Regions from separate parts of the Vibrio metoecus genome, predicted to be linked through region 1. Evidence: predicted binding sites of a transcription regulator. Region 1 holds the regulator's gene; the other holds the start of a gene.
The links. Region 1 encodes MetJ, which represses methionine synthesis genes. Its sites were predicted from a motif close to TTAGACNTNTANANGTCTAA; they were not measured.
Positions count from the first base shown of each region.

Region 2: a site for MetJ is predicted at 1,748-1,767, ahead of metH (methionine synthase). Genes of this name have one in related genera too.

Region 1 covers NZ_CP035686.1:39,457-42,670, reverse strand. Annotated here, with positions in the region: gene EPB59_RS00180 (malic enzyme-like NAD(P)-binding protein) at 1-950, shown strand, start outside; gene metJ (met regulon transcriptional regulator MetJ) at 1,061-1,378, opposite strand; gene EPB59_RS00170 (O-succinylhomoserine (thiol)-lyase) at 1,643-2,809, shown strand; gene EPB59_RS00165 (bifunctional aspartate kinase/homoserine dehydrogenase II) at 2,822-3,214, shown strand, end outside.
Region 2 covers NZ_CP035686.1:2,396,029-2,399,242, forward strand. Annotated here, with positions in the region: gene metH (methionine synthase) at 1-1,699, opposite strand, end outside; gene EPB59_RS10855 (cation:proton antiporter) at 1,895-3,214, shown strand, end outside.

The DNA.
Region 1 (3,214 bases):
GCTTTGCAGGACTGGATTCGATTGATATTGAAGTAAAACACCGCACCATCGATGAATTTGTTGATACGGTAGCCAACATTGCGGATACCTTCGGTGGCATTAACTTAGAAGACATCAAAGCCCCAGACTGCTTTGAAATTGAACGCCGCCTGATTGAACGTTGTGATGTGCCAGTGTTCCACGATGACCAACACGGTACCGCGATTGTGACTGCTGCGGGCATGCTCAACGCATTAGAGCTACAAGGTAAACAGCTGAAAGACTGTATGATTGTCTGTCTTGGTGCAGGGGCTGCTGCGGTAGCGTGTATGGAGCTACTGATCAAATGCGGTGCAATGCGTGAGAAGATTTACATGCTGGATCGCAAAGGCGTGATCCACACGCGCCGTGACGATCTCAACGAATACAAACAGCTGTTTGCCAACAACACGGATAAACGCACACTGGAAGATGTGATTGCGGGAGCGGATCTGTTCTTAGGCGTATCAGGCCCTAACCTGCTACCAGCGGAGGCACTCAAACTGATGGCCGACAAGCCTGTGGTGTTTGCGTGTTCCAACCCAGATCCTGAAATCAAGCCAGAAATTGCTCATCAAGTGCGTAACGACATGATCATGGGGACTGGTCGCAGCGACTATCCAAACCAAGTTAACAACGTGCTCTGCTTCCCGTTCATTTTCCGCGGAGCATTGGATGTTCGTGCGAGTGAGATCAATGACCAGATGAAATTGGCTGCGGTAGACGCCATTCGCCAACTGGCGAAAGAGCCAGTACCTGCGGAAGTATTGGCAGCCGCTGGCGTTGATAAGCTGAGTTTCGGTATTGAGTACATCATTCCAAAGCCGATGGACCCACGCCTATTGCCACGCGTAGCACGTGCAGTCGCGGAAGCGGCAGTGGAATCAGGCGTTGCTCGTATCCCAATGCCAGAAAACTACATGCAGGCTTAATCTGCTTGTTTATGTTGATAAACAGTCGATAAAAAAAGCCCCTCAGTTATATGAGGGGCTTTTTTATGAGCGTTATCAGTTCGCTTAGCGAATTGCGCTAACGAACACCATTACTCATCGTAAGATTCGAACTCAATACCCATTTCGGTCATCAAACGTTTGGCTTCGGCAGGAATGTCATCAGGGCGATCTTTACGCAGGTCTTCATCCGTCGGCAAAGGCTGGCCAGTGTAGGCATGCAAGAAGGCTTCACACAGCAATTCACTGTTGGTTGCGTGACGTAAGTTATTGACTTGACGGCGTGTTCTCTCATCCGTTAGCACTTTGAGAACTTTCAGCGGAATGGATACCGTGATTTTTTTTACCAACTCGCTCTTTTTCCCATGCTCTGCATAGGGGCTGATGTATTCGCCATTCCAGTCTGCCATTGCGCACCTTCGTTATTGTGGTTCGAATCGAAATTTCAAAGGCCCTAATTTTAGCGGGATTTACTGCCATAAGCAAAGACATATAGACGTCTAGAAGTGTTGACGTCTTTATTTAACATCAGTAAAGTGTCGAGTAATTTATGGGCAACAAAATGTGAGCCCATATGAGGTCACGTTGTCATAAGACAACCCTCTCTGCTGCTTTGAGCAGGAAAGGTATATGATGACGCACTCTAGGACAGAATAGCCAGCAAGGAAAACTCCATGACCACACGCAAGCCAGCCACCATTGCGGTTCGTACCGGGATTGAATCGGACACTCAATACCATGCCGTTGTGCCCCCTATTTATCTTTCGACCAACTATGGTTTTCCCGCATTTGGCGAAGTACCTAAATACGATTACACCCGCTCAGGCAACCCAAACCGTGGTTTGTTAGAACAAACCCTGTATGAGCTTGAATGTGGTGAAGGTGCGGTGGTGACCAACTGTGGTACTTCGGCCATCAATTTGTGGGTCACGGCGTTGTTAGGCCCAGAAGATCTGATTGTGGCACCACATGACTGCTATGGCGGTACTTACCGTTTGCTCAACACTCGTGCTAAAAAAGGCGACTTCAAAGTGCAGTTTGTCGACCAATCCAACGAACAAGCACTCACGCAAGCCTTAGCACGCAAACCAAAGTTGCTGTTGATTGAAACCCCCTCCAACCCTTTAGTTCGCGTGGTGGACATCGCTCATCTTTGTCAGTTAGCGAAAGCGCAAGGTACTTTGGTGGCGGTCGATAACACCTTCTTAACTCCAGTATTCCAAAAACCGCTCACCTTAGGCGCGGATTTTGTTCTGCACTCCACCACCAAATACATTAACGGTCACTCCGATGTGATTGGTGGTGTGTTGATCTGTAAAAGTAAGCAACATGCGGAAGAGCTAGCTTGGTGGGGCAACTGTTTAGGTTCAACCGGTACTCCATTTGATAGCTACATGACCTTACGTGGCATTCGCACGCTAGGCGCGCGGATGCGCGTACATGAAGAGAGCGCGCAACAGATTTTGGCTTATCTACAGACTCAATCATTGGTTGGCAAAATTTACCATCCAAGCCTACCCAACCACCCAGGCCATGAAATTGCGAAAAAACAACAATCAGGCTTTGGCTCTATGCTCAGTTTTGAATTTGCCGGCAGTTTTGAGCAACTGAAATTCTTTGTAGGCAAGTTGGCGCTGTTTTCACTGGCGGAGTCACTTGGTGGGGTAGAAAGCCTGATTTGCCACCCCGCCTCCATGACTCATCGTGCGATGGGTGAAGAAGCATTAGCCGAAGCTGGAATTTCACAGCAGTTGCTGCGCCTTTCCGTCGGTCTTGAAGATGCCTCAGATCTGATTGCCGATCTTGACCAAGCCTTTCAGCAAACTCTTTCAGCGAATTAAGGAGACCTGTGAATGACTCACGCTCGTCAACTGCATAAATTTGGTGGTAGTAGCCTTGCCGACCCAGAATGTTATCTGCGGGTCACGAAAATTCTTAAAAGTTATTCGAAGAGTGAAGATCTGGTGGTGGTCTCTGCGGCTGGCAAAACCACGAACCGTTTGATCAGTTTTGTCGAAGCACTCAGTAAAGATGGCCGAGTTGCCCATGAAACTTTACATGCACTGCGCCAATATCAGTCCGATTTGATCACCAAGCTACTGACCGCCGAAACGGCCGAACCGCTATTGAACCAATTGCAACAAGAGATCAGCGTGTTAGGCGAGCTCACCGCCCCTCTTAGCAATGCGCAATACGCTTGGGTACTCGGACATGGCGAGCAATGGTCGGCACGTTTACTCGCCGCA
Region 2 (3,214 bases), 550 kb from region 1:
AAACGTTAGACACACCGCCAGAAATCATCGCATGCGGCAGATCACGCTTAATGTCTGCCACCGCATTAATGAAATCCAACGCATAGTTATTGTGCTCATCAATTCCGGTCGCAACGGCAAAGATGTTAGGGTCAAAAATAATATCTTCCGGTGGGAAGCCCACTTCATCGACCAAAATATGGTAAGCCCGACGACAGATCTCCAATTTGCGCTCACGGGTATCGGCTTGGCCCACTTCGTCAAACGCCATCACAATCACGGCGGCACCATAGCGACGCACCAATTTGGCTTGGGCAATAAACTTCTCTTTGCCTTCTTTTAAAGAAATAGAGTTGACGATGCCTTTACCCTGAATGCATTTCAGACCCGCTTCAATCACCTCCCATTTCGAGGAGTCGACCATCACCGGAACTTTGGAGATTTCTGGTTCAGAGGCGCATAGATTCAAAAAGCGCACCATGCACGCCTCGGCGTCCAACATGCCTTCATCCATGTTGATATCAATGATCTGCGCGCCGTTTTCGACTTGCTCACGCGCCACATCGAGCGCTTCGTCGTATTGCTCTTCTTTAATTAAACGCTTAAAACGCGCTGAACCGGTGACGTTAGTACGTTCGCCCACGTTAACAAACAAGGTTTCAGGGCCAATATTGAGCGGCTCTAAACCCGAGAGACGACATTCTACTTTCAGATCTGGCAGAGCCCTTGGTTTTACACCCTCGACGGCTTTGGCAATGGCGGCGATATGCTCAGGAGTAGTACCACAGCAGCCACCGACTAAGTTAAGAAAACCTGCTTGCGCCCATTCGGCAATATGTTCTGCCATCTCCTCGGCAGAGAGATCGTATTCGCCAAACGCATTCGGTAACCCCGCATTCGGGTGCGCGGAAACATAGCATTCCGAAATGCGTGAAAGCTCTTCCACATACTGGCGCAGCTCATCAGGGCCTAACGCACAGTTCAAGCCAAACGAAATCGGCCGTACATGACGCAAGGCGTTGTAGAAAGCTTCCGTCGTCTGTCCAGACAGAGTACGGCCTGAGGCATCGGTAATCGTACCGGAAATCATCACCGGTAAGTTGATGCCCAGTTCTTCAAATACGCTATCGACCGCAAACGCACAGGCTTTGGCGTTCAGTGTATCGAAGATGGTTTCAATGAGGATCAGATCGCTTCCGCCGTTGATCAAAGCACGGGTGGATTCGGAATAGGCCTGAACAAGCTGGTCAAAGGAAACATTACGAAAGCCCGGATCATTCACATCAGGAGAAATAGAACACGTACGGTTGGTTGGACCAAGCACACCAGCGACATAGCGTGGCTTATTAGGATTTTTAGCTGTCCATTCATCAGCAACTTCACGCGCCAGTTTGGCAGCGGCAAAATTAATCTCATCACTGAGCGCCTGCATGTCATAGTCAGCCATGGCAATCGTGGTCGAGTTAAACGTGTTGGTCTCAAGAATATCAGCCCCCGCTTCGAGATAAGCCGAATGAATGTCTTTAATGATTTGCGGTTGAGTAAGCACTAAGAGGTCGTTGTTTCCTTTTAAATCACAGTGCCAATTTGCAAATCGATCACCACGATAATCCTCCTCTTGTAACTTATAACTCTGAATCATCGTTCCCATACCACCATCAATCAGTAGGATACGCTGTTTCAGTTGTTGCTCAAGTTGTTGTCTCACTTCCATTCTCACTATACCGCCTCATTCCTTTTGCTTTGATGACATCCTATCACACAAATTTCAGAAATCTAGACGTCTAAAAAATGATTAAACCAACCAAAATATTTTGTGTGTGAGCTCACCCTCGTATGATTAAAAAGTATTTGCTATTTACTCAACAGAGAAAGACAATTTCGTTCACAAATTGTTACACACACTGAGAAGAGAATGTCCGTCTATCACACTTTGTGCTTCCTCTCGGCGGCAGCCATGTTGATTGCTTTTTTAAACAGCAAGATCAGCAAAATGCAAACGACCATCGCGATTACTGCTGGTTCGATGATGTTGTCTTTATTAATCCTCATCGCAGGTCAAAACAACTGGTTCCATCTCTCCCAAATCGCGACAGAAACCGTCACCAGTATCAACTTTGAAAATTTTCTGCTCAAAGGGATTCTAGGCTTCCTACTTTTTGCTGGTGGTTTGGGGATTAAGCTACCCAATCTAAAAGATCAAAAGTGGGAAATTACCGTACTAGCACTTGGTGCTACCTTATTCTCGACTTTCTTTATCGGATTTGCGCTGTACGGTTTCTGTCAGTTGATCGGCATTCAGTTTGATCTGGTCTACTGTCTACTGTTCGGTGCTCTCATTTCCCCCACAGACCCAATTGCCGTTCTCGCGATTGTGAAGAAGCTAAAAGCACCAAAACGCATTTCTACCCAGATTGAAGGTGAATCACTCTTCAACGATGGTTTTGGTCTGGTTATCTTTGTCACGATCTTTACGATTGCTTTTGGTCATGAAACTCCGACCATCGGCAGTGTTACCTTGCTCTTCATGCAAGAAGCCATTGGCGGCATTGTTTACGGCTTCTTGCTCGGGTTATTGTTTCACTACCTTATTTCGGCAACCGATGACCACTCGATGGAGCTGTTGTTAACCATAGGTATTCCAACTGCAGGCTATGCCTTTGCCGACGTAGTTCACGTTTCAGGTCCACTGGCGATGGTGGTTTCTGGCATCATGATTGGTAACTGGACTCGATTTATTGGCTTCTCAAAAGAGAGCGAAGAGCATCTCGATCACTTCTGGGAATTGGTCGATGAATTCCTCAACGGCGTCTTGTTCCTACTGATCGGCATGTCGATGCTGTTGTTCGAATTCCACCAAGAAGATTGGATCTTGATGGCATTTGCAATTCCTGTTGTTCTGTGTGGGCGTTATCTGAGTGTGTTTGTCTCTTACATTGGTTTTAAGCGCTACCGTACCTACAACCCTTGGTCAATCCGCATTTTGACTTGGGGTGGCTTACGCGGTGGTTTAGCACTCGCGATGGCACTCTCTATCCCTTCAGGAATCATGGTCATCCCAGAGAAGCTTATCGATGTAAAAGAGCTGATTCTCGTCATGACCTACGCTGTGGTTGTTTTTTCAATTCTAGTACAAGGCTCTACTATTACCCCGATGATTGAGAAAGCGAAAAAAACCGAGAAAGCAATGCAAGCAGAGCTTGAACCTGAGAGCGAGCAGCCACTCACTCAACAA